DNA from 4 places in the Franconibacter daqui genome. Region 1 is predicted to be linked to each of the others. Evidence: predicted binding sites of a transcription regulator. Region 1 holds the regulator's gene; each other region holds the start of a gene.

What was found. Region 1 encodes CRP, which controls carbon source genes, mostly activating them, when cyclic AMP is high. Its sites were predicted from a motif close to ATGTGANNNNNNTCACAT; they were not measured.
Positions count from the first base shown of each region.
Region 2: a site for CRP is predicted at 6,337-6,354, ahead of aaeR (HTH-type transcriptional activator AaeR). Genes of this name have one in related genera too.
Region 3: a site for CRP is predicted at 4,372-4,389, ahead of IEX01_RS16755 (YfcZ/YiiS family protein). Genes of this name have one in related genera too.
Region 4: a site for CRP is predicted at 3,434-3,451, ahead of cytR (DNA-binding transcriptional regulator CytR). Genes of this name have one in related genera too.

Region 1 is NZ_BMKJ01000004.1:342,683-350,520, forward strand. It holds gene ppiA (peptidylprolyl isomerase A) at 1-318, shown strand, start outside; gene ficA (FicA/YhfG family antitoxin) at 426-596, shown strand; gene IEX01_RS15515 (putative adenosine monophosphate-protein transferase Fic) at 586-1,188, shown strand; gene pabA (aminodeoxychorismate synthase component 2) at 1,219-1,782, shown strand; gene argD (bifunctional acetylornithine/succinyldiaminopimelate transaminase) at 1,869-3,086, shown strand; gene IEX01_RS15530 (YccS/YhfK family putative transporter) at 3,087-5,162, opposite strand; gene crp (cAMP-activated global transcriptional regulator CRP) at 5,227-5,859, opposite strand; gene IEX01_RS15540 (OsmC family protein) at 6,168-6,572, shown strand; gene IEX01_RS15545 (phosphoribulokinase) at 6,594-7,463, opposite strand; gene IEX01_RS15550 (YheU family protein) at 7,578-7,796, opposite strand; gene IEX01_RS15555 (hydrolase) at 7,797-7,838, opposite strand, start outside.
Region 2 is NZ_BMKJ01000002.1:39,068-46,905, forward strand. It holds gene garD (galactarate dehydratase) at 1-659, opposite strand, end outside; gene IEX01_RS09490 (MFS transporter) at 1,049-2,383, shown strand; gene garL (2-dehydro-3-deoxyglucarate aldolase) at 2,423-3,190, shown strand; gene garR (2-hydroxy-3-oxopropionate reductase) at 3,218-4,108, shown strand; gene IEX01_RS09505 (glycerate kinase) at 4,169-5,356, shown strand; gene aaeR (HTH-type transcriptional activator AaeR) at 5,369-6,319, opposite strand; gene aaeX (p-hydroxybenzoic acid efflux pump operon protein AaeX) at 6,493-6,696, shown strand; gene aaeA (p-hydroxybenzoic acid efflux pump subunit AaeA) at 6,704-7,636, shown strand; gene aaeB (p-hydroxybenzoic acid efflux pump subunit AaeB) at 7,642-7,838, shown strand, end outside.
Region 3 is NZ_BMKJ01000005.1:223,869-231,706, reverse strand. It holds gene sixA (phosphohistidine phosphatase SixA) at 1-154, opposite strand, end outside; gene fadJ (fatty acid oxidation complex subunit alpha FadJ) at 348-2,510, opposite strand; gene fadI (acetyl-CoA C-acyltransferase FadI) at 2,510-3,820, opposite strand; gene IEX01_RS16755 (YfcZ/YiiS family protein) at 3,995-4,279, opposite strand; gene fadL (long-chain fatty acid transporter FadL) at 4,632-5,999, shown strand; gene mlaA (phospholipid-binding lipoprotein MlaA) at 6,149-6,904, opposite strand; gene ccmI (c-type cytochrome biogenesis protein CcmI) at 6,932-7,838, opposite strand, start outside.
Region 4 is NZ_BMKJ01000007.1:49,682-57,519, forward strand. It holds gene metB (cystathionine gamma-synthase) at 1-34, opposite strand, end outside; gene metJ (met regulon transcriptional regulator MetJ) at 311-628, shown strand; gene rpmE (50S ribosomal protein L31) at 677-889, opposite strand; gene priA (primosomal protein N') at 1,138-3,333, shown strand; gene cytR (DNA-binding transcriptional regulator CytR) at 3,497-4,531, shown strand; gene ftsN (cell division protein FtsN) at 4,619-5,671, shown strand; gene hslV (ATP-dependent protease subunit HslV) at 5,762-6,292, shown strand; gene hslU (ATP-dependent protease ATPase subunit HslU) at 6,302-7,633, shown strand; gene menA (1,4-dihydroxy-2-naphthoate polyprenyltransferase) at 7,702-7,838, shown strand, end outside.

The DNA.
Region 1 (7,838 bases):
GCGGACATGCAGCAAAAAACCACGAACCCGCCGGTGAAAAACGAAGCGGACAACGGTCTGCCGAACACGCGCGGCACCATCGCTATGGCCCGCACCGCCGATAAAGACAGCGCCACCAGCCAGTTCTTTATCAACGTGGCCGATAACGCTTTCCTGAATCACGGCCAGCGCGACTTTGGTTACGCCGTATTTGGTAAAGTTGTGAAAGGCATGGATGTGGCCGATAAAATCGCTCAGGTGCCGACGCACGATGTGGGTCCGTACCAGAATGTGCCGTCAAAACCGGTAGTTATCCTCTCTGCGAAAGTCCTGCCTTAATCTTTTCCGACGCGGGTGGCCCTCACCCGCGTTTCTTCCTGCTTTCTGCGCATCTGCCAATTGCTGCTTATACTTGTGGCAAATACGGTTACGTTCAGGGAGGCGTTATGGCGAAAAAACTTACCGACAAACAGAAGGCCCGGCTGTGGGAGCGGCAAAAGAACGCCAACTTCCAGGCCAGCAACCGTCTGGAAGGGATCGATATCCCTCTTATCACCCTGTCGCGCGAAGAAGCGCTGGCGCGCATCGACGAACGGAGGGGGCACTATGAGCGATAAATTTGGCGAAGGGCGCGACCCCTATTTCTGGTCGGGCAGCGAAGTGCTGCGCAACCGGCTGAACATCCATTCTTTGCAGGACTTGCAGCACGCCGAGCGTGAGCTTACCTCGCTGCGAGCCGCCACCCTTGAACTGGGGCCTTTGCCGCGTGGGTTGCCGCACCTGTGCGCCATCCACCGCCAGCTTTTTCAGGATGTCTATGAATGGGCGGGCGAGCTGCGCGAGGTGGATATCTACCAGGGCGATACCCGCTTTTGCCACTTCGAATATATCGAAAAAGAGGGCAACGCCCTGATGCAGGAACTGGAGGACGAAAAGTATCTGGTCGGCCTGGAGCCTGACGCTTTCATTGAGCGCCTTGCCCACTACTATTGCGAGATAAACGTCCTGCACCCGTTTCGTATCGGTACCGGCCGCGCCCAGCGGGTTTTCTTCGAACAGCTGGCGCTGCATGCGGGTTACAGCCTCGACTGGCGCGACGTGGATGTAACGGCCTGGAATGCGGCCAACCAGGCGGGCGCTATGGGCGACCTCGCGCCGCTGCGCGAGATCTTCAGCAAAGTGGTGAGCGAGGCGCGCGAAAGCGAGTAGAATGACGCGGTTCTTTTTTCCGGAGCCGCCATGCTACTGCTTATCGACAACTACGACTCGTTTACCTGGAACCTCTATCAGTACTTTTGCGAGCTGGGGGCGCAGGTGGTGGTGAAGCGCAACGACGAGCTAACGCTTGCCGACATCGCGACGCTGGCACCGCAAAAGCTGGTTATCTCTCCCGGCCCCTGTACCCCCAACGAAGCGGGTATTTCGCTTGCGGCCATTTCCCACTATGCGGGCAGGCTCCCGATCCTTGGCGTTTGCCTCGGTCATCAGGCTATCGGCCAGGCCTTTGGCGCTTCGGTCGTACGGGCAGAAAAAGTCATGCATGGCAAAACGTCGCAGATTCAGCACACCGGAGAAGGCGTCTTTGCCGGGCTAAATAATCCGCTTACCGTTACGCGTTATCATTCGCTGGTTATCGACCCGCCGACGCTGCCGGATGATTTTTCCGTCACCGCCTGGAGCGATCGTCAGGAGATTATGGGCATTCGGCATAAGCGATGGGATCTCGAAGGGGTGCAGTTTCACCCGGAGAGCATTTTGAGCGAGCAGGGGCATCAACTGCTGGCAAACTTCCTTAACCGCTGAATTTTCATTGCCATTAATTGATTTATTATGCATATTTTATGCTTATCTTTTCATATGCGGTTTCGCATTAACTGGATGGGCATGACATGGCGACTGAACAAACTGCAATTACCCGCGCAACTTTTGATGAAGTGATCCTGCCGGTTTATGCACCGGCGGAGTTTATTCCGGTAAAGGGCAAAGGCAGCCGGGTGTGGGATCAGCAGGGTAATGAGTATGTGGATTTTGCCGGTGGCATCGCGGTGACGGCGCTGGGTCATTGCCATCCCGCGCTGGTAGAGGCGCTGAAAACGCAGGGTGAAACCCTCTGGCATACCAGCAACGTGTTTACCAACGAACCGGCGCTGCGCCTCGGTCGTAAAATCATTGAAGCCACCTTTGCTGACCGCGTGCTGTTTATGAACTCCGGCACCGAAGCCAATGAAACGGCGTTCAAACTGGCTCGTCATTACGCGATTACCCGCCACAGCCCTTACAAAACGAAAATCATCGCGTTTCATAATGCGTTTCATGGCCGCTCGCTGTTTACCGTTTCGGTCGGCGGGCAGCCGAAATATTCCGATGGCTTTGGTCCTAAGCCAGCCGACATCATCCACGTGCCTTTTAATGACCTGAGCGCCGTTAAAGCGGTAATGGACGACCACACCTGCGCGGTGGTGGTTGAGCCTGTGCAAGGAGAAGGTGGCGTTACCGCCGCCACGCCGGCGTTTTTACAGGGGCTGCGCGAACTTTGCGACCAGCATCAGGCGCTGCTGGTGTTTGATGAAGTACAGAGCGGCATGGGCCGCACCGGCAAGCTTTTTACCTATATGCATTACGGCGTGACGCCAGACATTCTGACCAGCGCGAAGGCGCTTGGCGGCGGTTTCCCGGTAAGCGCGGTGCTGGCGACGCAGGATGTGGCCTCGGCGTTCCATGTCGGCTCGCATGGCTCCACCTATGGCGGCAACCCGCTGGCCTGCGCGGTGGCGGGCGCGGCGTTTGATATCATCAACACGCCGGAAGTGCTGGACGGCGTTAACGCGAAGCGCGAGCAGTTTGTACGTCACCTGCGCGCTATCGATGAGCAGTACGACCTTTTTAGCGACATTCGCGGGATGGGCCTGCTGATCGGCGCGGAGCTGAAACCCGCTTATAAAGGCCGCGCGCGGGATTTCCTGTACGCCGCCGCCAGTGAAGGGCTGATGGTGCTGAACGCCGGGCCGGATGTGATGCGCTTCGCCCCGTCGCTGGTGGTGGAAAGCGCGGATATCGACGAAGGGATGGCGCGCTTTGCGAAAGCCGTAGCGCGCGTAACAGGCTAATCAGCCCAGACGGCGCTTAAGCCAGATGCCGTGATGGGGCCGCTGACGCCATGCTACCGAAGAGATCGTATGCATGGTGTTCAGGTGGCCGAGAATACGGTGCACATGCTGTTCCATGACGCTCAACGCGGTATCCGGCAGCGTCTCTGGCCCTTCCAGAATATTCGCGTCGTGGGATTCCCCCGGCTCATCATATTCCAGCCGTTGCTGGCAGCGCTGCAACGCAATTTCACAGGACTCCAGATAACGCGCCGCCAGTTCCGGCGTCAGCATATGGTGCTCGCGCGCCATCGTCGTCATGGCGTTGATATGCTCAACGATAAACTGGCTGTGCGTAACCCAAAGCTTCATATCATCCAGGTAGTGGGCGTTGAAGCCAGGCTCCTGCATCGCCTGGTTCAGCGAGTTATAAAGCGCGTTATGCGCCTGGTTGACACGCATCCGCTGCCAGGCAAGCGGCGCAGGCTGCGGGTCGTCGCTCAGGATAAGGCGCAGCGCCTCCTGGTCCGCCTCCAGCGCGTCGTGGGCGTTCTGGCGCAGCAGCCCGCTTTGCCACTGCGGCCACAGCCAGACCATACCGCCGAAAGCGATAAAGCAACCAATCAACGTGTCGATAAGCCGGGTGACGATAAACTGTTCGCCGTTCAGCGACAGCAGCTGTAAGGAGTAAACCGCCGTCACCGTGAAGCCAATCATCGCCCAGCCATAGTTTTTGCGAAGGATAAGGTAGCTAATGAGCGTGATAGCCAGCATCACCAGCAGCATGTAGCCCTGCGGCACATGCAGGTGCAGCGTGACGCCCGCGATGATTAACCCCGCCAGCGTGCCGGCCGCTCGCTGGAGAATGCGCACCCGCGTCGCCCCGTAGCCATTCTGCGTCACAAACATTACGGTCATGAGGATCCAGTACGGTTTGGGCAGATGGAACGCGTTGCCAACGAGGCTTGCGATGCTCAGCATCACTCCCAGCCGTGCGGCGTTGCGCAAAGCGGCGGATTTGAGCGAAAGGTAGCTTTTCAGCGCCGGGAATAGCGGCAGCCGTTTCTGCCGGTCGGCCATCAGGTCGCGGGCATAGAGTGGGCGCTGCGTGCGCAGGATGCGGGCGATGCGACTGAAGTGGTATTCGCAGAAATGCCCTACAAGGTTGTCCGGGTGCTGGCGGGCGATTTTCTCCAGCGCGGCGATTTGCTTATCCATGGCGAAACGCTGCGGATAACGATGGTAGAGGATGTCGTCGGCCATGACGCGCAGTCGCGCGCTGATGGTCTGTGCGTTCCAGCGGATCACCGCCTCGGCGTGGCTGCGCTCCACCAGCTTTTGCACCTCCTCCGGCTGATGCAGGCTGACCGAAATATGTTCTTGCAAATCCAGCGCCATCTGGAAGGTGCGCAGCAGACGCTTATAGCCGCTCTGTTTCCCGGCCGCCAGCATGTGCAACTGCTGGTAGCACTGGCTGATAAGGTCCACCACTTTTTGCTGATGCGTAAGCAGCGGGGGCAGGGCGGTCTCCGGGTCGGTATGCTGCGTCAGCAGGTTATATTTCGCTTCGCAATAGTCCGCCAGCTGGCGATACAGCAAGCTTAGCGACTCGCGAAGCGGCTGCTCGCGCCACAGCCAGAACCAGAACCAGTTAAACAGCCCGTACCAGAGCGTGCCGAAAATATAGAGCAGGATAGGCTCCCAGACCGGCATGTTCCCCGCAAGGCTTAGCGTAAAAATAGCGGCGATAAGCGAAGCGGGCAGCAGCCGGGCATGCAGCGAGCTTATCTCCGCCGTCACGCCAAGCAGCAGCGCCATGCCTAAAAAGATAAGCGGCAGCGGCAGATTGTCCGCCAGTAACAGTTGCACGGTAAAACTGCTGACGGCAAAGAGCGAAGCGCCGACCGCCAGACGTTTGAAAAAGCGCTTGTGGGGCGTATCGAGCCCGGCGATGTTGCAGCAGGCAGGCACCAGCGAAAAAAGCAGGCCCTGTTGCAGATGGCCCAGCAGTAACCCAACCGCCACCGGCAGACACAGGATCAGCGTCTGGCGCAGGGCGTAGTTCACTTCCGGGTGATAAATGAGACGGCGAAACATAGAGGTAAGTGTAGAAACAAAAACGGCGTGTTACCGAAGCGACACGCCGTTTTTTTAAGGCGGCTTAGCGGGTGCCGTAAACCACGATGGTCTTACCGTGCGCGGAGATCAGGTTTTGATCTTCAAGCATTTTCAGGATGCGGCCAACGGTTTCGCGGGAGCAGCCCACGATCTGGCCGATTTCCTGACGGGTGATTTTAATCTGCATGCCGTCGGGATGGGTCATGGCGTCCGGCTGTTTCGCCAGGTTGAGCAACGTCTGGGCGATGCGGCCCGTTACGTCGAGGAACGCCAGGTTGCCGACTTTTTCAGAGGTGACTTGCAGACGACGCGCCATCTGCGAAGAGAGGCGCATCAGGATGTCCGGGTTCACCTGGATAAGCTGGCGGAATTTTTTATAGGAAATCTCGGCGACTTCGCAAGCGGTCTTGGCGCGAACCCAGGCGCTGCGCTCCTGGCCCTCTTCAAACAGGCCCAGTTCGCCGATAAAGTCTCCCTGATTCAGATACGAGAGGATCATCTCCTTGCCCTCTTCGTCTTTGATCAGCACTGCCACTGAGCCTTTAACGATGTAATACAACGTTTCCGCTTTTTCACCCTGGTGAATCAGCGTGCTCTTCGATGGGTACTTATGAATGTGGCAATGTGACAAGAACCATTCGAGAGTCGGGTCTGTTTGCGGTTTGCCAAGCACCATGCGCTGTTATCCTCTGTTTAAACTGGCTCCAAAGACGGGGCGCGGGTCCCCCATCTGGCTTTGCAATCATTATCTTCCCGCATCCCGGGAAGTTGGCTGTCCATGTCGTCGCAGCCGGTAAATTGTCTTGTCCTCTGCATACATGCATAACATCAATGTATCGCCGCAGCATCCAGACTGTTTTAGCATAGCTTTTCATGGGTGTCTTCTATTGTCTCGTTTCAGCTTGACGCAGGTCGCCCTTCCGTTGCCTCTTTCGCAACTGGCGCGTAATCTGTCAAAAATTTTTATACATCGGAGTGATGATTATGCAGGCACGAGTAAAGTGGGTTGAGGGATTGACGTTTCTGGGCGAATCCGCTTCAGGGCACCAAATCCTGATGGACGGCAATTCCGGCGATAAAGCGCCAAGCCCGATGGAAATGGTGCTGATGGCGGCGGGCGGTTGCAGCGCTATCGACGTGGTGTCTATTTTGCAAAAAGGGCGTCATGACGTTCAGGATTGCGAAGTGAAACTGACCTCAGAACGCCGCGAAGAAGCGCCGCGGTTGTTCACTCACATTAACCTGCACTTTATCGTAACGGGTAAGGCGCTGAAGGAGGCGGCCGTGGCGCGCGCGGTGGATCTCTCCGCTGAGAAATATTGCTCTGTGGCGCTGATGCTCGGCAAAGCGGTCAACATCACCCACTCTTATGAGGTGGTAGAGGTCTGACTCGGGGCGGCGTCAGCCGCCTTATTCAATTTTTTTCCCTTCCATCAATCGCTGCACCAGCGGCAGCATGATTAATTCCATCGCCAGCCCCATCTTGCCGCCGGGAACGACAAGCGTATTGATGTGAGAAATGAAGGAACCCTGAAGCATGGCGAGCAGCCAGGGGTAATCGATGTCTTCAAGGTTGCGAAAGTGGATAACCACGAAGCTTTCATCGAGCGAAGGAATGCCTTTCGCCGCGAAGGGGTTCGACGTATCCACTGTCGGCACGCGCTGGAAGTTAATATGGGTGCGGGAAAACTGCGGCGTGATGTAGTTAATGTAATCTTCCATTGATCGCACCACGGAATCCATCACCGCCTCGCGCGAATGCCCTCGCTCGCTGGTATCGCGAATCAGCTTCTGGATCCACTCAAGGTTGACGATAGGCACTACGCCCACCAGCAAATCCACATGCTGCGCCACATTGTGATGCGGCGTGACCACGCCGCCGTGCAACCCTTCATAAAACAGCACGTCGGTAGGCTCCGGCAGCGGCTGCCAGGGCGTAAAGGTGCCCGGCACCTGGTTCCACGGCACCGCTTCATCATAGGTATGCAGGTATTTGCGCGATTTCCCCTGGCCGCTGCGTCCATACTCGATAAAGGTTTGTTCAAGCAGGCCAAAGTCGTTGGCGTCGGGGCCAAAATAGCTGATATGCCGGCCTAAATCGCGCGCCTTGCGGATAGCCATATCCATTTCCGGGCGCGTATAGCGGTGAAAGCTGTCGCCTTCCACTTCCGCAGCATGAAGGTTTAGCTGAGCGAAGATCTTACGAAACGCAAGGCTGGTGGTGGTCGTGCCTGCGCCGCTGGAACCTGTAACGGCGATAACCGGGTGTCTTGATGACATAGCGAGAACTCCATGGATACGCGAAAAAGGTACGCCACTGACGCCAGCGTTCCGGCGCTGGCGGAATAGTTTGCTTCGCTCTGGCGTCAGCCTGACAACAAGTCAGGCTGACCATCAGCCACGGAACTGCCCGCGCGGCATGATATTGACCGTTTCGTGCAGTTCAGACCACACCAGAACGGCTTCGCCGTTCTGTAATTGCCGCTTAACGTCGGCCACTTTTTGTTCGAGCGAACGTTCATGTTCACCATAATCGGTGCCTTCGCGCAAGACAAACGCTTCAATCAGGTTGTCCAGCGTCTCGGGCGGTAGGTCTTGCCAGGGAATGATCATTTATCGGTCCAGATAAGTCGTTAACCAGTCGGGAATACGCTT
Region 2 (7,838 bases), on a different contig from region 1:
GGCTGCAGTTTTTCACAGCCGAGGCCAATGACCATTACCTCGCCGCCAAAGTTAGGGTTCAGCGCAATGTTATGAATGGTACGGATAGGGATCACCGCAGCGGGAGCGTTAATCGCCACCCCGCAGCCGTAAAGATGGTTAAGGCCGACCACACCATCGACGTTCGGGTAACGCGGCAGCAGGTCACGCTCAATTAATTTGATAACGTAATCCACCACCCCTGCCACGCAATGCACGCTGGTGGTAATGCCGAGCAGGTTTTTCGTCCCCACGCTGCCATCGGCATTGCGGTAACCTTCAAAGGTGTAGCCTTCCAGCGGCGGCAACGGTTCGGGCACCCGGGTCGCCAGCGGCAATGTATTAAGCGGCGGCGCTTTGGGCAGTTCCACCAGCGATTCGTCAATCCAGCTGCCGCGCGCAATGGCACGCACGGCGTAGCCAATAACTTCGCCATAGCGAACGATTTCGCCATGCGCGGGAATATCAACCAGCGCGACTTTATGACCTTGTGGGATATGTTCTATCAACTCGAGCCCATCCGGAAAACGCGCACCCGCCTTGAGCCCATTATCGTTGACAATAATCGCTACATTATCGTTGTCATCGACTTTTATATAAAAATTGCCCGTCTCAAGGTTTTTAATTTTTATATCAGTCATTATCCAGTATTCTCCGAAATTACGGTAAAGGCGTTGCTTAAATAAAAAGAGCAATACGTATAAGGGCCCGCTTTAAATTAATACTGTCAGGATTATCTTAAGCCTAATGTGATGCAGATCACTGAAACTGGTGAGCCCGCCCAATGCGATGTGACTCTTTCCCCGTTTTGTGGAATCAAGCGGCTGATATTGTGCATTCATACAAAAATATAGCGAAAAAAAGCGCAGGAATTGTGTGAGTCTCTAATGATTAGCGTGATGAGCCGAGTCTATACTGAGCTGCATAAAAAAGAGCAAAACCTGTGAAGGCCCGGTTATTGCTTTATCAAAACGAATATCTACCGCTACCAGATTTACTTTCAGGCTGTACTCATACATGGGGAATAAAAATGTCTGTGCAATCAGAAGCTGTTGTATCCAGCAAAAGAGTCCCTACCCGTTTTTATATATTGCTGACGATTTTTATTGTCACCACTATTAATTATGCCGATCGCGCTACGTTATCTATTGCCGGTACGGAAGTCGCCAAAGCGCTTCAGCTTGATGCGATTTCCATGGGTTATATTTTCTCGGCGTTTGGCTGGGCCTATTTGCTGATGCAGATCCCGGGCGGCTGGCTGCTTGACCGCTACGGCTCAAAAAAGGTCTACACCTGGAGCCTGTTCTTCTGGTCGCTGTTTACCTTTACCCAGGGTTTTGTCGATATGCTGCCGCTCGCCTGGGCCGGCATTTCTATGTTCTTTATGCGCTTTATGCTGGGCTTTTCCGAAGCGCCGTCCTTCCCGGCCAACGCCCGCATCGTTGCGGCCTGGTTTCCGACCAAAGAGCGTGGCACCGCTTCGGCGTTGTTTAACGCCGCACAATATTTCTCGCTCGCTATTTTCTCGCCGCTGCTCGGCTGGCTCACCTTCGCCTGGGGCTGGGAGCATGTCTTTACCGTTATGGGCGCCATCGGCTTTGTGCTGACGCTGGTATGGGTGAAGTTTATCCATAACCCGGGCGATCACCCGCGCATGTCGAAAGAAGAGTTGGAGTACATCAGCAACAACGGCGCGGTGGTGAATATGGACCACAAAAAAACGGATAGCCAGCAGAGCGGGCCGAAGCTGCACTACATCAAGCAACTGCTGACCAACCGCATGATGCTTGGCGTCTTTTTCGGCCAATACTTTATCAACACCATTACCTGGTTCTTCCTCACCTGGTTTCCTGTTTATCTGGTGCAGGAAAAAGGAATGTCGATTCTGAAAGTGGGCCTGGTGGCCTCTATCCCGGCGCTGTGCGGTTTCGCAGGCGGCGTGCTGGGCGGCGTCTTCTCCGACTATCTGGTGAAACGGGGCGCGTCGCTAACGTTTGCCCGTAAGCTGCCTATTGTGGTCGGCATGCTGCTCGCCTCCACCATTATTTTGTGCAACTACACCGACAGCACTGTGCTGGTCGTCTCGCTGATGGCGCTGGCGTTTTTTGGTAAAGGTTTTGGCGCGCTGGGCTGGCCGGTGATTTCCGACACCGCGCCGAAAGAGATTGTGGGCCTGTGCGGCGGCGTGTTTAACGTCTTCGGTAACGTGGCTTCTATTGTTACTCCGCTGGTCATCGGCTATCTGGTCAGCGAGTTGCACTCCTTTAATGCTGCGTTGATTTTCGTCGGGTGCTCCGCGCTGATGGCGATGGTCTGTTACCTGGTGATTGTCGGCGACATCAAGCGTATGGAACTGGCGAAGTAAGCCATACAGTCAGGGTTTGAACACTTTAAGGTCTGAACAATGAACGATATTTTTCCGAACAAATTCAAGGCCGCGCTGGCGGCTCACCAGACGCAGATCGGTTGCTGGTCGGCGTTAGCGAACCCCATCAGCACCGAAGTGCTGGGCCTCGCGGGCTTCGACTGGATTGTGCTGGATGGCGAGCATGCCCCTAACGACGTCACCACCTTTATTCCTCAGCTGATGGCGCTTAAGGGCAGCCGCAGCACCCCGGTGGTGCGCGTGCCGACCAACGAGCCGGTCATCATCAAACGTCTGCTGGATATCGGCTTTTACAACTTCCTCATTCCGTTTGTGGAATCAGAAGAGGAAGCGGTGCTGGCGGTGGCCTCCACCCGTTACCCGCCAGAGGGCATCCGCGGCGTTTCTGTCTCGCACCGCGCCAATATGTTCGGCACCGTGCCGGATTACTTCGCCGCTTCCAATAAAAACATCACCATTCTTGTGCAGATAGAGAGCCAGCAAGGCGTGGATAACGTCGACGCCATCGCCGCTACCGAAGGCGTGGACGGCATTTTTGTCGGCCCGAGCGATCTTGCGGCGGCGCTGGGTCATCTTGGCAACGCCTCGCACCCGGAAGTGCAGCGCTGCATTCAGCACATCTTTGCCCGCGCCAAAGCGCACGGCAAACCGGCGGGCATTCTGGCGCCGGTGGAAGCCGACGCTAAACGCTACCTGGAGTGGGGCGCGACATTTGTCGCCGTCGGCAGCGACCTTGGCGTATTCCGCGCCGCGACGCAAAAGCTGTGCGACGCCTTTAAAAAGTAATTCCCTAATTAACGAGAGATAAGCGTTATGACGATGAAAGTTGGATTTATTGGCCTTGGCATCATGGGTAAGCCGATGAGTAAAAACCTCATCAAAGCGGGTTATTCGCTGGTGGTTTACGATCACAACTCAGCCTCGGTTTCTGAGGTGATCTCTGCGGGCGCCGAAACGGCCTCCTCGCCAAAAGAGATTGCCGCGCAGTGCGACGTCGTTATTACCATGCTGCCTAACTCTCCGCACGTTAAAGAGGTGGCGCTGGGCGAGAACGGCCTCATTGCAGGGGCGCACGCGGGCCTGACGCTTATCGACATGAGTTCGATTGCGCCGCTCGCCAGCCGTGAAATTAGCGAGGCGTTACAGGCGAAAGGCGTGGGCATGCTGGATGCGCCGGTCAGCGGCGGCGAGCCAAAAGCTATCGACGGCACGCTGTCGGTGATGGTGGGCGGCGATAAAGCGTTATTCGATAAATACTATGATCTGATGAAAGCGATGGCGGGCTCGGTGGTGCATACCGGCGATATCGGCGCAGGCAATGTCACGAAACTCGCAAACCAGGTGATTGTGGCGCTGAACATCGCTGCGATGTCGGAAGCGCTGGTTCTGGCGACCAAAGCGGGTGTCAACCCGGATCTGGTTTATCAGGCGATTCGCGGCGGCCTTGCGGGCAGCACCGTGCTCGATGCCAAAGCGCCGATGGTGATGGAGCGCAACTTCAAGCCCGGTTTTCGTATCGACTTGCATATTAAAGATCTGGCGAACGCGCTGGATACCTCGCACGGCGTGGGCGCGCAGCTGCCGCTGACGGCGGCGGTTATGGAAATGATGCAGGCGTTGAAGGCGGATGGCTTGGGCACCGCCGACCACAGCGCGCTGGCGTGCTATTACGAAAAGCTGGCGAAAGTCGAAGTCGCAAAATAGCGATGAAATAACGACAGGGGCGCCGCTGGCGCCCGGTTATCTCTCCGGTCTGGATTACTTATGAAAATAGTCATTGCACCCGATTCATGGAAAGAAAGTCTCTCCGCCGCCGAGGTGGCGCAGGCGATTGAAAAAGGTTTTCGCGAAATATTCCCCCATGCTGACTATGTCTGCGTGCCGCTTGCCGATGGCGGCGAGGGGACGGTGGACGCGATGGTCAGCGCCACGCAGGGCACGACTATCACCACCCGCGTAACGGGGCCGCTCGGGCAGCCGGTGGAAGCCAGCTGGGGGATTTCGGGCGACGGCAACACCGCGTTTATTGAAATGGCGGAGGCGAGCGGTCTGGCGCTGGTGCCGACTTCGCAGCGCAACCCGCTGTTAACCACCTCGCGCGGCACCGGCGAGCTTATCCTGGCCGCGCTGGATCGCGGCGTGCGTCATATTCTTATCGGTATTGGCGGCAGCGCCACCAATGACGGCGGGGCGGGCATGGTGCAGGCGCTCGGCGCGAAGCTCTGCGAGGCTTCCGGCCAGGAGATTGGCCCGGGTGGGGCGTCGCTTGCGAAGCTCGCCCGCATCGATCTCTGCGCGCTTGATAGCCGTTTGCAGGAGTGCGATATCAAAGTCGCCTGCGACGTGACAAACCCGCTTACCGGCGAGCAAGGCGCTTCGTTTATCTTCGGGCCGCAGAAAGGCGCGGATCCGCAGATGGTGCGCCAGCTGGATGAGTGCCTGGCGCACTACGCGCAGGTTATCCGCAGCGAGTTGCAAAGAGACGTGGACGCCATACCCGGCGCGGGCGCGGCGGGCGGTATGGGCGCGGCGTTGATAGCCTTCCTGAATGCAGAACTCCGAAGCGGTATTGAGCTGGTAACAGAAGCGCTGCATCTGGAAAATCATATTCACAACTGCACGCTGGTGGTGACGGGGGAAGGGCGTATCGACAGCCAGAGCATTCACGGCAAAGTGCCGGTGGGCGTGGCGCGCATCGCGAAAAAGTATCATAAGCCCGTTATCGGCATCGCCGGCTCGCTGACGCCTGACGTGGCGGTGGTCCACCAGCATGGGCTGGATGCGGTGTTCAGCGTGCTCAACAGTATCGGCACGCTGGACGAGGCGCTGCGCAACGCCGCGGACAACGTTTACCGCTCGGCGAGAAATATCGCCGCCACGCTGCAGGTAGGGATGAGCGTGGCGGAAAAGCAGAGCCAGACGGTGAAAGAGTGCGAGCCTGGCGTGCTGTAAACCCCATTGGTTTCAGGCTGGCGGCAACGGCGTTTCCACGCCGTTGCCGGTTCCCCGTATCGTCTGGTAAACCTGCGCCACCTTCACAAAGTACTCGGTCAGGTAGTTGATGCACACCTGCACCTTCAGCGGCATTTTGTCTTTCTCGGTATAAAGCGCATAAACCGGACGCGGGTCGGACTGGTAGCGCGGCAATAAGATCTCAAGCTCCCCGCTGTTGATCTCATCGATCACCCACATTAGCGGCACATACGCGATGCCTGCCCCGGTTTTCACCCAGCGCGACAGCGTCATCGGGTCGTTGGTGACAAACCGTCCTTGCGGGATCAGACGCGTTGAAATCCCTTCCGGGGCAATCAGTTCAAACTCGTTGTCGGGCCGCACGCTATATTCAAGCCATGAATGGCTGGCGAGATCGGAAGGCTTTTCCGGCGCGCCGTTCAGGGCCAGATAGCTTTTGGCGGCGCAGACCACCATCGGCATAGAGCCGAGGCGACGCGAGAAAAGGCTGGAATCCTGCAATGCGCCGACGCGGATAACCAGGTCCAGGCCGTCGGCTATCAGATCCGGCGCCGGGATGCCGGTCACCAGATTGACCGTCAGGCCCGGGTACTCTCTGAGCATGTCCGCTGTCATGGTCGCCAGCACGTTTTGCGCCATGGTGGAGGAGCTGCCGATGCGCAGGGTGCCGATAGGCGTATTATTAAACGCATAGAGTTGTTCATGCACTTCCCGCACTTCATGCAGCATGCGGCGGCAACCCTGATAATAAATCCTTCCCGCTTCGGTCAGGCCGATGCTGCGGGTGCTGCGGTTGAGCAACTTAACCTGCAGTTCATCCTCAAGTTTTGATACCGTCTGGCTGATAGAAGAGACGCTCATCTGCAGCTGCCTTGCCGCACTGGTGAAGGAGCCGAGCTCCACCACCCTTGCGAATACGGACATGCGTTTTAGTCGTTCCATTATTCACTCTGGCTTAAAAGTGATTTAGATCACATATCGTAGATAACTTATTATCAGTTACGTTAATATATTATTACTAAGATAACCAACGCCGCGCTCTCTCCCGGCCATCCAGGCCACCCGGTTGCGGTCTATCGTTAATAATCGTCGCCTGCACAGTAATCAGAGTCATCATGAGTCTATTTCCCGTTATCGTGGTGTTCGGCCTCTCGTTTCCGCCGATCTTCATCGAGCTTATCTTATCACTGGCGATTTTCTGGCTGGTGCGCCGCCTGCTGGCCCCTACGGGGCTCTATGATTTTGTCTGGCATCCGGCTCTCTTTAATACGGCGCTTTATTGCTGCCTGTTTTATTTAATATCGCGTCTGTTTGTCTGAGGTTGATGTGAAAACGCTTACAAGAACACTCTCCCGTACTGCGATTACCCTGGTGCTGGTCATCCTGGCTTTCATCGCGATTTTTCGTGCCTGGGTTTATTACACCGAATCCCCGTGGACGCGCGACGCCCGTTTTAGCGCCGACGTGGTAGCCATCGCGCCCGATGTCGCCGGGCTTGTCACTGCCGTTAATGTCCACGACAACCAGCTGGTGAAAAAAGGTCAGGTGCTGTTTACCATCGACCAGCCGCGCTACCAGAAAGCGCTGGAAGAAGCCGAGGCGGACGTCGCCTATTACGACGCGCTGGCCGGCGAAAAACGTCGCGAAGCGGGCCGCCGCAACCGTCTTGGCATACAGGCGATGTCGCGCGAGGAGATCGATCAGTCTAACAACGTCTTGCAGACTGTGCTGCATCAGCTGGCGAAAGCGCAGGCGACCCGGGACCTGGCGAAACTCGATTTAGAGCGCACGGTTATCCGCGCGCCAGCCGACGGCTGGGTCACCAACCTGAACGTCTACGCCGGCGAGTTTATTACCCGCGGCTCTACCGCCGTGGCGCTGGTTAAACAGAACACATTCTATGTGCTGGCCTATATGGAAGAGACCAAGCTTGAAGGCGTGCGCCCAGGCTATCGCGCAGAGATTACGCCGCTTGGCAGCAACTCGGTGCTGCACGGCACCGTCGACAGCGTGGCGGCAGGCGTGACCAACGCCAGCAGCACGCGTGACGACAAAGGCATGGCGTCGGTGGACTCCAACCTGGAGTGGGTGCGCCTTGCGCAGCGCGTGCCGGTGCGTATCCACCTCGATCAACAAACGGGGAACCTCTTCCCGGCGGGCACGACCGCAACGGTAGTGATCACCGGCGAAAAAGACAGGGACCGCAGCCAGGAATCGCCTTTTAACAAGCTGATGCATCGGCTGCGCGAATTCGGTTAATCGTTATGGGCATCCTCTCTATCGCGCCGCAGCATGTGCGCTTCGCCATTAAGCTCGCCACCGCCATTGTGCTGGCGCTTTTTGTCGGCTTTCACTTCCAGCTTGAGACGCCGCGCTGGGCGGTGCTGACCGCCGCCATCGTCGCGGCGGGGCCCGCCTTTGCCGCAGGCGGCGAGCCGTGGTCTGGCGCTATCCGCTATCG
Region 3 (7,838 bases), on a different contig from region 1:
GGCTCACCAGAACACGTTCGATATCCACCTTTTGACCTTTTAACCAGGTCGCCATTTGACGGGATTCATCACAACCGCAATGGGTTAGCGGACGAACCGAATCACTGGCGGCATCGAGTGCTGCGTCGCCGTGACGCATGATAAAAACTTGCATATTGCACCGCTTTTGTTAACCAGAATCGCCCTTTTCCCCTTCGGGTATAACACAACCAGTAAGGTTATCAGGGCGGCCGGGCATTGTGCCTGATCCGTACTTCAGATGAAACGCTGTTTTTTACCTTATTGCTGCAAGTATAGTCAATCAACGTTTACAAACTGACCGACCGGCGCTTCATCCACAGCGGATGTTACTCTTGTTTGACCTCAATTTTTTCCTTCTGGTTCAATTCAGACCAGAAAACGAGGCGTTCTTCGGCCATCCGTATCAGCCTGTCGCAAGGGGCGAAACGCTCCCCATATTGGGCGGTAAGACGTTGCAGCGTCGCGACCACCTCACCCGCGCCCAGTCTATCCATATAGCGGAACGGGCCGCCAAGAAACGGCGGAAAACCAATGCCGAACACGCCGCCGATATCCCCATCGCGCGGCGAGCGCACTACCCCTTCATCCAGACAGCGCGCCGCCTCGTTAAGCATCATCATGACGCAGCGTTCGGCGATTTGCGCCCCGGTAAGCCGGTTGACGGGCTTCACGCCGGTTAACGTATAAATAGCCGGGTCTGGCTGTTTTTTGCTTTTACGCCCTTTCGCAGGATAAAGATAGAAACCGCGGCCATTTTTTCTGCCTTTGCGATCGTCCTTCAATATTGCTGCAACGGCGTCGTGCGGCGCGCTGAAGCGGGAGCCATACGCTTTTTCCAGCACCGGGATAATTTTAGTGCCTACGTCAATGCCTACCTCATCCAAAAGTTGGATCGGACCAACCGGGAAACCAAACTTCACCAGCGCGTCATCAATATGTTCAATGCTCTCCCCTTCCATCAGGCAGCGCATCGCTTCATTCATATAGGGAGCAAGAATACGGTTGACGTAAAACCCGGCGCAGTCGGCCACCACAATCGGCGTCTTGCCCTGCTTTTTGGCAAGCTGCACGGTGGTGGCGATGGTTTCCGCACTGGTGCCGGCGTGCGGAATCACCTCCACCAACGGCATTTTGTCGACCGGGCTAAAATAATGCAGGCCGATGACCTGTTCAGGCCGCGCCGCGTTCGCAGCGATATCGCCAATCGGCAGTGAAGAGGTATTCGAGGCGAAAATCGTATGCGGCGCGGCGTGCTGCTCCACTTCCTGCACCATCTTTTGCTTGAGCGCCAGGTCTTCAAAGACCGCTTCCACCACGATATCGCGATGATGAAAGCCGCGGTAATCGGTGGAACCGGAAATTAACGCCATCTGGCTGTCGCGCTCTGTTGCTTTGAGATGGCGGCGGCGCACCTTTTTCTCAAGCAGATCCCAGCTGTGTTTCAGCGCGTGGCTGATGCCTTTTTCATTAATATCCTTGATGCGAACCGGCAGCTTGCCCTTACTGGCGGTGACATAAGCGATGCCGCCGCCCATCAGCCCGCCGCCCAGCACGCCCACTGCGCGAAGAGGCCTCGGCTGCGCCTCGCTGCCAGTCTCTTTTTTAAGCTCGGTGCTGGCGAAAAAAATACCGCGCAGCGCCGCCGACTGCGGCGTCATCGCCAGCTCGCCAAACGCTTTCGCTTCAGCGTCGTAGCCGCTCGCGCTCCCCTGCTCAAGCCCGGTGCGTACGACATCGATGATGCGCCGCGCCGCCGGATAGTTGCCATGGGTTTTCTGCTCGGTTTGCTTTGTCACCATTTTAAACAGCAGCGCACGGCCCAGCGGCCCGGCGAGCACGCGTTCGCGCACCGGCAAACGCCGCCCGTTGCCGCGCCCTTTTTTTACCAGCGCTACGGCGGCATCCAGCAAAATAGAGGATGGCACCACATCGTCCACCAGCCCCACTTTCAGCGCCTGGCGCGGACGCAGCTGCTTGCCGGCGAGGATCATCTCCAGCGCCGTGCTAACGCCAGTCAGCCTCGGCAGGCGCTGAGTGCCGCCGGAACCGGGCAGCAGCCCCAGCTGCACTTCCGGCAGGCCCAGCAGCGTTTTAGGGGAGTCGGTGCAGACGCGGCGATGGCAGGCCAGCGCCAGCTCCAGCCCACCGCCGAGACACGGACCGTTAATCGCCGCCACGACCGGGATCGGCAGCGCATGAATATCCGCCATGATCTGCTGCCCCTGGCGCGCCAGCGCTTCCGCCTCCTGGGCCGTTTTGCAGCTGGCTATCATGTTGATATCAGCGCCGGCGATAAAGTTGTCCGGCTTGCCGGAAATAAACACAACCCCTTCCAGCGCTTTGTTATCGCGAATTTGCCGAAGAATGGCGCGCACCTGCGGACCAAACTCCGCCTTCAGGGTATTCATTTTCTCGTCCGGCACGTCGATAGTTACCACCGCCACGTTATCCGGGCGAACGTGAAGATAAAACGCGGATGTCGATTCCATTATTCGGCCTCCAGCACCATTGCCGCGCCAAGGCCCCCCGCCGCACAGGCGGTCACCAGGCCAAAGCCGCCGCCGCGGCGGCGCAGTTCGTTTAAGGTTTGGGTAATCATGCGCGCGCCGGTGGCGGCAAACGGATGCCCGTAGGCGATGGAGCCGCCCAGCACGTTGAATTTTGACTCATCCACGTCGCCCGTCGCGCGATCGCGTCCAAGCACCTCACGGGCAAAACGATCGCTTGCCAGCATTTTTAAATTCGTGAGCGTCTGCGAGGCGAAGGCTTCATGCATGTCGAACAGAGTTATATCGTTAAGCGTAAGTCCGGCGCGCTCCAGCGCCAGCGGCGTCGACCAGGCGGGGCCGAGCAGCATATCTTCCCACACATCGACTGCGGTAAAAGCGTAGCTTCTCAGGTAGCCCAGCGGCTGCAGCCCCAGCTCTCTGGCGCGGGATTCGGTCATCAGGATAACTGCCGCAGCGCCGTCGGTGAGCGGCGTGCTGTTCGCGGCGGTTACGGTGCCGTGCTGACGGTCGAATGCCGGGCGCAGCTTAGCGTAATCGGCTATTGTCGAGTTTTTGCGAACGTTATTATCTTCGCTAAAGGGTTCGCGGTAAGGCGGCACGTAAGCGGTCATAACCTCCTGCGCAAGTTTCCCCTCTTCCCAGGCCTTTGCGGCCAGTTGGTGCGAGCGGTGCGCCAGCGCATCCTGCTGCTCGCGGGTAATGCCATGGGTTTTCGCCATCTGCTCGGCGGTATCGCCCATCCGCAGGCCCGTGGAGTATTCCGCTACCGCTGGCGGCACCGGCAGCAAGTCGCGCATCCGCAGACGTGAAAAAAGCTTAAGCCGCTGGCTCATGGTGCGCGCTTTGTTCGCATCCACCAGCGTGCGCGCCAGCGTTTTGCTCACACCAATCGGCAGCACAGAAGAGGAATCCGCCCCGCCGGCAATCCCGGCGCGAATCGTGCCCGCCAGCAGGCTTTCCGCGACGTTGGCTACCGCCTGGAAGCTGGTGGCGCAGGCGCGGCTGACGCTGTAAGCGTCGGTATGAACGTTCATCCCGGTGCCAAGCACAATTTCACGAGCGATATTGGGCGCTTCCGGCATTTGCACAACCTGGCCAAACACCAGCTGTTCGATAACGTCTGGCGAGATTTCGCTGCGCGTCAACAGTTCACCGACCACCATCTTGCCGAGATCGACCGCCGGAACGCCGTGAAACGCCGTCGCCTGACGGGCGAAAGGGGTACGTAACCCACTGATAATCGCGATGCGATCCCCCTGCCGGGTGACCAGCGGTAATGCCTGACTCATAACCTTCCCCTGTAAAAACGTTAAAGCGCAAAAGTGGTCTGACCTGATAACATTCTTAACCAAAAATTTACATTGAGCCAATCAGAGAGAGGAAAAAGTGCGAGGCGAAACACGAATTGAGGGGCAAAAGAAAACGCCTTCCTGGCAAAAAGAAGGCGTTTTAAGAAGAAGGGTTTACCGCAAGCCGAGCTGGAAGATCATGGTTTCCGCCTGGCAGGCAAAAACAAAATCGATATCCATCTGTACGCCGCCTTCCACCTCGGTAAAGCGCGGCGTGACCTGACACGGCTCCGACTCCACTTCACGGGCCTTCGCCGTCAGGGCCGCCAGGGTTTCCTCTGCTTCGGCGCGGCTTGCGAATACGCGGCTGTAAGAGGCGGTACAATCGGTATTGTCCATGATGGTACCCACATCAATACAGCAACAAACCGGGGTTTCATCAGCACTGCATTTACTCATTGTGATTTCCTCTTTTAATAACGCAAAAACGATGCGGTTATTTTACGCTGCCGGAAATTCACCCTCCACATTAACTTTGTTTAAGCGGCGATAAGTGACCGAAATCACAATTAAAAATGATCTAACGCAAAATTCACCCAACCTGATGATCGACGCCGCTTCGAATTTTGCAGACGGGATCGCGTTTCGAAGATCACAATTGAAAAATGTTATAAACATACTTGCAACATATCGGCTGGTCGGACCTATACTCTCGCCACTGGTCTGATTTGTAAGCTGTACCTCAGACCCTACACTTCGCGCTCCTGTTACCTTAGGTAACATTATTTAAAAATAATAAATGGATGAGGTTATGGTCATGAGCCAGAAAACCCTGTTTACCAAATCTGCTCTCGCGGTCGCAGTGGCAATCGTCTCTTCTCAAGCCTGGTCTGCAGGTTTCCAGCTAAACGAATTTTCTTCCTCTGGCCTGGGCCGTGCCTATTCAGGGGAAGGCGCTATCGCCGATGATGCGGGCAACGCAAGCCGCAACCCGGCGCTGATTATGATGTTTGACCGCCCGACCTTCTCCGGCGGCGCCATTTTTGTAGACCCGGACGTCAACGTCTCCGGCCGTTCGCAGACAGGCCGCAGCCTGGACTCGGACAACATCGCGCCGACCGCCTGGGTGCCGAACCTGCATTTCGTGGCGCCGATTAACGAGCAGTTTGGCTGGGGCGCGTCAGTTACCTCTAACTACGGCCTGGCGACGGAATATAACGACAGCTATACCGCTGGCTCTGTGGGCGGCAAGACTGACCTCGAAACCATTAACCTTAACTTAAGCGGCGCCTATCGCCTGGACAACCACTGGAGCTTCGGCGTAGGCTTCGACGCGGTTTATGCGCGCGCGAAGATTGAACGTTACGCAGGCGATCTGCCGCAGCTGCTTGCAGGCGGCATTGCAAGACAAGCGCAGGCGGGTCTTATTCCTGCGGCGACTGCGCGCGCTATTGCAGCCCAGGCGGCTGGCATCAGTTCTGATACTCAAATCGCCTATCTGAAAGGCGATGAGTGGGGCTTCGGCTGGAACGCGGGGATCCTTTATGAAGTAGATAAAGATAACCGTTACGGCTTTACCTACCGTTCTGAAGTAAAAATCGACTTTGACGGCGATTATAAGAGCAGCCTGCCTGCGGCGATTAACCCGATTAACGCCGCCTATGGTCTGGGTCTGCCTTACGGCACCGGCGGCAGCACTACGGGCGGCTCGCTGACGCTGAACCTGCCTGAAATGTGGGAAATCTCCGGTTATAACAAAGTGGCGCCGCAGTGGGCCGTACACTACAGCCTGACCTACACCAGCTGGAGCCAGTTTGAAGAGCTGAAGGCGACCAACAGCAACGGCCAGACGCTGTTCCAGAAAGAAGAGAACTTCAGGGATGCTTACCGCATCGCGCTGGGCACCACTTATTACATGGACGATTACTGGACCTTCCGCACCGGTATCGCGTTTGACGACAGCCCGGTGCCAGCCGACCACCGCTCCATCTCCATTCCGGACCAGGATCGTCTGTGGCTGAGCGCCGGCGCTACTTACGCCTTCAATAAAGATGCTTCCGTGGACGCCGGCATTTCTTATATGCACGGTCAGCACGTGGAATTCACCGAAGGCCCGTATACCTTCAAATCTGAAGGTAAAGCCTGGCTGTATGGCGTGAACTTTAACTACGCGTTCTGATAACGGTTTACTTATCAAAAAAGGCGGGCCGATGGCTCGCCTTTTCTTTTGCGTGGGAATATTACCTGCCCTGCAAACCGGCCTGGTTTCAACCGGCGCCGATAAAAAAGGCGAACCCGGAGTTCGCCTTTTTTACATTCTGCCATCGCTTATTCAGCATCAATCTCTTTGAGATCGTCCTGAATCGCCTGGGCGTTCGGGTTCTCTTGCGGCTTGAGTTTACCGCCATTGGCGATAAAGTCATGGCGCTGGAAGTAAGCTTCACGCACCAGAATATAAGGGTCCGAAGACTGGCGCAGCAGGCCGTCGGAATCCAGCAGTTGCGCACGGGTTTCCACCCCTTCCACCGCCCATTTCCCAACCGACAACGGCCAGGTCAGCCAGGAGAGCACCGGATAGAGCGTATCCACCGCGTCGCCGCCATCTTCACGCAGCGTAAAGCTGCCGTAAAAAGGCAGTTGCAGATAAGGACCATAGCCCACGCCGTAATAGCCCAGCGTGCTGCCAAAACGGTGCGGCTCTTCGCGCGCCAGCTTGGGATTCGCCATGCCCGCCACATCGATAAAGCCGCCCATCCCCAGAAGGGTGTTGAGGAAGAAGCGGGTAAAGTGCACCATCCCCTGGTAAGGATTGCCCTGCAGGAAATAGTTCACCATCACCGCCGGCTCTTCCAGGTTGCCAGTGAAGTTGCTCAGGCCATTGCGCGCAGGTTGCGGCACATAATCGCGCCAGGCGACCGCCACCGGGCGCAGTACGTACGGGTCTACCACGTTAAAGTTGAAGTTATACATGGTGCGGTTGAACCCTTCGAACGGGTCCGAACGTCCCTGCTCCGTTTGCGAAGAGCTGGCGCAGCCCACCAGCAGCGTGGCGGCCAGAGCAAGCCCGGTCAGGCGAAATTTCATCTCAGTCTCCCTGTAAAGTCGTCGCGCTCAGGGTTGAGGCTGCGAAACCTCAACTTCCACCGGCGTGGAAGCATTGAACTGAATCAGCGCGCTCTGGCCTGTCCAGTCCCCCGTCTGCGGTGCGGGCGTGCCCGCCTGCGAAATATGCACTTTAATAATTCCCTGACGCACCGAGGAAAGCAGCCTGTCCGGCATCATGGCGTTGGTATCGTCAAGAGTAAGTGTTAGCGGAAAATGTCCCAGCGGCAATTTTTTTGCCGCGACAGGCACTGCTGAAACGCCATCAGTGACGGAAACAAAGACTATCCCCTTCTCGGGTAAGGCTTTTTCCGCCTGCGGCGACAGCGTGATTTTAACAGCCACTTTCGCGTTGTCCATGCCGCTTTCCACTTTCGCCTGCGCGATGCTGCGCATGATAACCGCGCGGCGCTCATCGTCAGCAGGCAGCAAGCGCAGCATTATTTGCCAGGCGCCAATCGCTTCTTTATAACGCTGCTGCTCAAAAGCGCTGAAAGCGAGCAGGCCGAGCGCGCGAATATTGGTATGCTGTTGGGAAAGCACCTCCCGGAGCAATTTTTCGCCCTGCTGGTTATCTTCCGCATCCGACGAACGGGTAAGCACTTCAGCATAGTCGAGCTTCGCGTCAAGGTTATCCGGCGCCAGTCGCCAGGCGCGCTCAAAGGCCGCCGTGGCGGTGGAAGCGTTGTTCAGCACCATACCGATGCGCCCAAGCATCATCCAGCCTTCGGCGTTTTGCGGGTCATCCTGCAGACGCGTGCGCAGCCCAAGCCCCAGGCGCGCCATCTCTTCCATCGTCAGCGGTTTCGCGTCCGGGTCCATCACCCGCTGGATAAGCGCTGGCGTCTGTTGCGTAACCTGCTGCCATTCCAGCACGTGAGACAGGCTGGATGTTTTGATAAAAGCGCCAATGCTG
Region 4 (7,838 bases), on a different contig from region 1:
TGCGAACTGCGATGGTGGCCTGTTTACGCGTCATGGTGAGTCGTTTCCTGGCTTATCGGATAAAAGTCAGGCCACAGAGTAAACACTGAGGCAATAGACGTCAATACATCTGGACATCTAAACTTCTTTGCGTATAGATTGAGCAAAAGCGTAATAACCGTTAAAATTGGGGTTTTAGAGCAGTGCAGCAGCGCGAGCGCCGTCATCACGGTATATTCTACGCTGTACACTAAAAGACGTTATGGTTAAGACCGTGAGATTCGTCAGGTTTTGACCCTGGACCAATGACTGAGAGGATTAAAGGTATCTCATGGCTGAATGGAGCGGCGAATATATCAGCCCCTACGCTGAGCACGGCAAGAAGAGTGAACAAGTTAAAAAAATTACGGTTTCCATTCCTCTGAAAGTGTTAAAAATCCTCACCGATGAACGCACGCGTCGTCAGGTGAACAACCTGCGTCACGCCACTAACAGTGAGCTGCTGTGCGAAGCGTTCCTGCACGCGTTTACCGGCCAGCCCCTGCCGAACGATGAAGACCTGCGTAAAGACCGCAGCGACGAGATCCCGGAAGAGGCGAAGGTTATTATGCGTGAGCTGGGCATCGACCCGGATACCTGGGAATACTGATTCGCAGAAACAAAAAAGGCGCCTTTCGGCGCCTTTTCTTTGGGTAGCTTATTTGCTGCCCGGGATGCTGAAGCGTTTGTTGAAACGCTCAACACGACCACCGGTATCAACAACACGCTGCTTACCAGTGAAGAACGGGTGGCATTTGCCGCACACGTCCAGGTTCAGGTCGTGACCCACAGTAGAGCGGGTTTTGATAACATTACCGCAAGAGCAAGTTGCAGTAATTTCTACATAATTCGGGTGAATACCTTTTTTCATGGGAAAACCTCGGTTAAGGCCGCGTCGCTCTTCCGGCCCTGACGCCAGACACCACGCGATGTTGATAGTAAGGTTTGATGGCGGAACTGCACATCAAAGGCGGCGAATCATACAGAAAATAACCACCCAATGCAAATCTGTCTGCAATCTTCCGCGCCGGCAACGCCGGACAGCCCAGCAGAGAGTGCGCCATTTTACGGACACACAGTGTACACTATGGCGTCGTATTTATCAGCCGGATGATTTTCATGCCTGTTGCTCATGTTGCCTTGCCCGTTCCTTTAGCCCGCACTTTTGACTACCTGCTGCCTGACGAAATGACGGCGGCCGCAGGCTGCCGCGTGCGCGTGCCTTTCGGCAAGCAGCAGCGCGTCGGCATTGTGGTCTCCGTGAGCGAGCAGAGCGAACTGCCGCGTGATGAGCTAAAAAGCGTGGTGGAAACGCTCGACGCAGAGACGCTCTTTCCGCCCGCGCTGTGGCGGATACTGCTGTGGGCGGCAGATTATTATCATCATCCGCTTGGCGACGTGCTGTTTCACGCCTTGCCGGTGCTGTTGCGCCAGGGTAAACCCGCAAGCCCGGCGCCTTTATGGTACTGGTTCGCCACCGACGAAGGACGCAGCGTCGACCTGCAAAGCCTTAAGCGCGCGCCGAAGCAGCAGCAGGCGCTGGCCGCGCTGCGCCAGCGCAATATCTGGCGCCATGAAGTCAATGAGCTCGGCTTTACCGACGCCGCTTTCCAGGCGCTGCGGGAAAAGGCGCTAAGCGATTTGCGCAGCGAATCGCCTGCCGTTACCGACTGGCGCGCCGCGTTCCACGTTTCCGGCGATCGTCTGCGGCTTAATACCGAACAGGCGACTGCGGTAGGCGCCATTCACAGCGCGGCGGACAGCTTTTCCGCCTGGCTGCTGGCGGGCGTAACCGGCTCCGGCAAAACGGAGGTTTACCTCAGCGTGCTGGAGAATGTGCTTGCCCAGGGCCGCCAGGCGCTGGTGCTGGTGCCGGAAATCGGCCTGACGCCGCAGACCATCGCCCGCTTTCGCGAACGCTTTAACGCGCCGGTGGAAGTTTTACACTCCGGGCTTAACGACAGCGAGCGGCTGAGCGCCTGGCTTAAGGCGAAAAGCGGCGAAGCGGCCATCGTTATCGGCACCCGCTCCGCGCTCTTCACGCCGTTTAAAAATCTGGGCGTCATCGTTATCGACGAAGAACACGACAGCTCCTACAAGCAGCAGGAAGGGTTCCGCTACCACGCCCGGGATCTCGCGGTTTATCGCGCCCATACCGAGCAGATCCCTATTATCCTTGGCTCCGCCACGCCTGCGCTGGAAACGCTGCACAACGTGCGCCAGCGTAAATACCGCATGCTGAAGCTAACCCGTCGCGCCGGCAACGCGCGCCCGGCTCTGCAGCACGTTCTGGACTTAAAAGGCCAGCCGCTGCAGGCGGGGCTTGCGCCCGCGCTTATCGCCAGCATGCGCCAGCATTTGCAGGCCAATAACCAGGTCATCCTGTTTCTTAACCGCCGCGGCTTCGCCCCTGCGCTGCTGTGCCATGACTGCGGCTGGATTGCCGAATGCCCGCGCTGCGACCATTACTACACGCTGCATCAGGCGACGCATCAGTTGCGCTGCCATCACTGCGACAGCCAGCGCCCGGTGCCGCGCCAGTGCCCGCAGTGCGGCTCCACGCATACCGTGCCGGTGGGGCTGGGCACAGAGCAGCTGGAGCAGACGCTCGCGCCGCTTTTCCCCGACGTGCCAATTTCCCGCATCGACCGCGACACCACCAGCCGCAAGGGGGCGCTGGAGCAATACCTGGCGGAAGTGCATCGCGGCGGCGCGCGTATTCTTATCGGCACCCAGATGCTGGCGAAGGGGCATCACTTTCCTGACGTCACGCTGGTGGCGCTGCTGGATGTCGACGGCGCGCTGTTTTCCGCCGATTTCCGCTCCGCCGAACGTTTCGCGCAGCTTTATACCCAGGTGGCGGGCCGCGCTGGCCGCGCCGGCAAACAGGGCGAAGTGATCCTACAGACCCACCACCCGGAGCATCCTTTATTACAGACGCTCTTAAGCCAGGGGTATGACGCCTTCGCCGATCAGGCGCTGGCGGAGCGCGTCGGCGTTTCACTGCCGCCGTTCAGCAGCCATGTGCTGATTCGCGCTGAAGATCATAACAACCAGGAAGCGCCGCAGTTCCTGCATCAGATGCATAACCTGCTGCGCTCCAGCCCGCTGGCGGACGACCATTTATGGATCCTCGGCCCGGTGCCCGCGCTGCAACCCAAACGCGGCGGCCGCTACCGCTGGCAACTGCTTTTACAGCATCCCTCCCGGCAACATTTACAGCGCCTGCTTGGCAACAGCCTGGCGCTCGTCAACACCCTGCCCGCCGCGCGTAAAGTGAAGTGGGTGCTGGATGTCGACCCGATCGAAAGTTAACCAACCTGCCGATTTCTGCGAAACATATCGAAAAAAATAAAATCTCCATCACATTACTGATGTAATTTTTGTAAGTCGGTGCTTTAAATAGCTGATATGAATGTGATGTAGGTCAGATACAGGATGTATCTGCGTCCGCCGTGGCGCAGGTGAGGAGAAGAAGTTGAAGCCCAAGAAGCAGGTTGCCGCCGCAACCATGAAAGATGTCGCCGCCAAAGCTCGCGTTTCGACGGCCACGGTATCGCGCGCCTTAATGAACCCGGAAAAGGTATCGCAGACCACCCGCCACCGCGTTGAACAGGCGGCTATCGACGTGGGCTACCTGCCCAACTCGCTCAGCCGCAGCCTCAAGCGCAACGAATCCCGCACTATCCTCGTTATCGTACCGGATATTTGCGACCCTTTTTTCAGCGAAATTATTCGCGGCATTGAAGTCACGGCGGCGGAGCAAGGCTATCTGGTATTGATTGGCGACTGCGCCCACCAGAACCAGCAGGAAAAAACATTCATCGACCTGATTATTACCAAGCAAATCGACGGCATGCTGCTGCTCGGCTCCCGGCTGCCTTTCGACGCCAGCAAAGAGGAGCAGCGCAACCTGCCGCCGATGGTGATGGCGAATGAATTCGCGCCGGAGCTGGAACTGCCGACGGTGCATATTGATAACCTCACCGCCGCTTTTAACGCGGTCAATTACCTGCATGAGTTGGGCCACGAGCGCATCGCCTGCATCGCCGGGCCGGAAGAGATGCCGCTGTGCCATTATCGCCTGCAGGGTTACATACAGGCGCTGCGCCGCTGCGGCATTACCGTCGACCCGCACTATATCGCCCGGGGCGATTTTACCTACGAGGCGGGCGCCAACGCGCTTTCACAACTGCTCGACCTGCCTAAGCCTCCCACCGCCGTTTTTTGTCACAGCGACGTAATGGCCCTTGGGGCGCTCTCGCTCGCTAAACGCCGCGGCTATAAGGTGCCGGACGATATCTCGCTGATAGGTTTCGATAATATTTCGCTTTCCGCCTTCTGCGACCCGCCGCTGACCACCGTCGCGCAGCCGCGTTTTGATATCGGCCGCGAAGCGATGCTGCTGCTGCTCGATCAACTTCACGGGCAGACGGTCAACAGCGGTTCGCGCCTGCTCGATTGCGAGCTGGTGGTCCGCGGCTCAAGCAGCGCGCCGAAGCCGCGAAAATAAGCGGCTTTAAGACGCCCCCGACTGGTCAAAGGGCCGCCCCTTAAGTAACATGGCGGGCTGATAACGAACGAATACAGCGAAACGATAGTGGCACAAAGAGATTATGTACGCCGCGGACAGCCGGCTCCCGCGCGGCGCAAAAAGAGTCCTACCCGCAAAAAGCAACGTAACCTGCCTGCTGTTTCCCCGGCTATGGTCGCCATCGCGGCCGCTGTGGTGGTCGCTTTTATCGGCGCCCTGTACTTTATTACCCATCACAAGAAAGAAGAGGCGGAGACGCTGCCGGGCCATAAAGTGGCGGGCAACGGGCTGCCGCCGAAGCCGGAAGAGCGCTGGCGTTATATTAAAGAGCTGGAAAGCCGCCAGCCTGGCGTTGTGAAACCCACCGAGCCTACGGCAGGCGGGGAAATCATGAACCAGGAGCAACTGACCAACGAACAGCGCCAGCTGCTTGATCAGATGCAGGCGGATATGCGCCAGCAGCCGACGCAACTAAGCGAAGTGCCGTGGAATGAGCAGACGCCGGAGCAGCGCCAGCAAACGCTGCAGCGCCAGCGGCTTATTCAGCAGCAACAGCTGAACGCGGCGGCGCAGCAGCAGCGTAACCCGCAGCGTGTCGCCGAGCAGCAGCAGCCATACCAGCCGCAGCAGACTCGTCAGCCGCAGGCATATCAGCAGCAAACGCGTCAGACGCAGAGCTATCAGCAACAGCCTGTGCGCACCGAGGCGTATCAGCAGCCGCAAGTGAAAACCGCGCAGCCGGTTCGCAGCAACGCGCAACAGCAGCCTTATCAGGATCTGCTGCAAACGCCGCCGCATAACACCGCGACGCGTACGCAGCCGAAAACCGAGCAGAGCGCACCGGTCACCCGCGAGGCGGAAACGGCAAAACAACCTGCCGCGAAAAAAGACGAGCGCCGCTGGATGGTGCAGTGCGGCTCGTTTAAAGGCGCGGAACAGGCGGAAACCGTACGCGCGCAGCTGGCCTTCGAGGGCTTTGATTCACGCATTACCGCCAACAACGGCTGGAACCGCGTGGTTATCGGCCCGATGAAAGGCAAAGAGAACGCCGACGGCACCCTCACCCGCCTGAAGCTTGCGGGCCATTCAAACTGCATTCGTCTCGCCGCCGGGGGTTGAAAGCCCCGAAACGCCCCCCATCTATAATTGCATTCTGCCCCGTACACCGTGCGGGGCCCTTCTTTAGCCTATGCAATAAGGGGATTGCTCGTGACAACAATAGTAAGTGTGCGCCGCAACGGCCAGGTCGTGATTGGTGGTGACGGACAGGCCACCCTGGGCAATACCGTGATGAAAGGCAACGTGAAAAAAGTGCGTCGCCTGTATAACGACAAAGTTATCGCCGGTTTTGCAGGCGGCACCGCAGACGCCTTCACGCTGTTTGAACTGTTTGAACGCAAGCTGGAAATGCACCAGGGCCATCTGGTCAAAGCCGCCGTTGAGCTGGCGAAAGACTGGCGCACCGACCGTATGCTGCGCCGCCTCGAAGCGCTGCTGGCGGTGGCGGATGAAAACGCCTCGCTTATCATCACCGGCAACGGCGACGTGGTGCAGCCGGAAAACGACCTGATCGCCATCGGTTCCGGCGGGCCTTACGCGCAGGCCGCGGCGCGCGCGCTGCTGGAAAACACCGAGCTTGGCGCTCGTGAAATCGTAGAGAAGTCGCTGGGGATTGCGGGTGATATCTGCATCTACACCAACCACTTCCTCACCATCGAAGAATTACCTTCTAAAGCGTAAGGATCTCCCATGTCTGAAATGACTCCTCGCGAAATTGTCAGCGAACTCGACAAACACATTATCGGTCAGGACGCGGCGAAGCGTTCTGTCGCTATCGCGCTGCGTAACCGCTGGCGCCGTATGCAGCTTAACGAAGAGCTGCGCCATGAAGTGACGCCGAAAAATATTCTGATGATTGGCCCGACCGGCGTCGGTAAAACCGAAATCGCCCGTCGTCTGGCGAAGCTCGCCAACGCGCCGTTTATTAAAGTGGAAGCGACCAAGTTCACCGAAGTGGGCTACGTAGGTAAAGAAGTGGATTCTATCATCCGCGATCTAACCGATTCCGCTATTAAAATGGTGCGCATGCAGTCCATCGAGAAAAACCGCTATCGCGCTGAAGAGCTGGCCGAAGAGCGTATTCTTGACGTTCTGATCCCGCCAGCAAAGAACAACTGGGGCCAGCCGGAGCAGGCGCAGGAGCCTTCCGCCGCCCGTCAGGCGTTCCGCAAAAAACTGCGTGAAGGCGAGCTCGACGACAAAGAGATTGAAATCAATCTCGCCGCCGCGCCGATGGGCGTGGAGATTATGGCGCCTCCTGGTATGGAAGAGATGACCAGCCAGCTGCAGTCGATGTTCCAGAACCTGGGCGGCCAGAAGCAGAAACCGCGCAAGCTGAAAATCAAAGACGCCATGAAGCTGCTGGTGGAAGAAGAAGCGGCGAAGCTGGTTAACCCGGAAGAGCTGAAAGAGCAGGCTATCGAAGCGGTTGAGCAGCACGGCATCGTCTTTATCGACGAGATCGACAAAATCTGTAAGCGCGGCAACGTTTCCGGCCCGGATGTCTCCCGCGAAGGCGTGCAACGCGACCTGCTGCCGCTGGTGGAAGGCTGCACCGTCTCCACCAAGCACGGCATGGTGAAAACCGACCACATCCTGTTTATCGCCTCCGGCGCGTTCCAGGTGGCAAGCCCGTCTGACCTTATTCCGGAACTGCAGGGCCGCTTGCCTATCCGCGTAGAGCTGCAGGCGCTGACCACCGAAGACTTTGAGCGCATCCTGACTGAGCCGAACGCATCGGTCACCATGCAGTACAAAGCGCTGATGGCGACCGAAGGGGTGAACATCGACTTTACTGACGATGGCATCCGCCGTATCGCCCAGGCCGCGTGGCAGGTGAACGAAACCACCGAAAACATCGGCGCGCGTCGTCTGCACACCGTGCTGGAGCGCCTGATGGAAGATATCTCTTACGACGCCAGCGACCTCGGCGGCCAGAGCATTACCATTGATGCGCAATACGTAAGCAAACATCTGGATGAGCTGGTGGCAGATGAAGATCTGAGCCGTTTTATCCTATAATCGCGCGCAACGCATTTTCATCACAGTTGATGGGGGCAATGCCCCCATTTTTTATTGTTGGCGCACTCATGACTGAAACCGTTTCTTTAAGCCGTACCCAGGCCTGGCTGGAAAGCCTGCGCCCGCGTACGCTGCCTCTCGCTTTCGCCTCGATTGTGGTCGGCACGGCGCTTGCCTACTGGCAAGGCATGTTCGATCCCCTCGT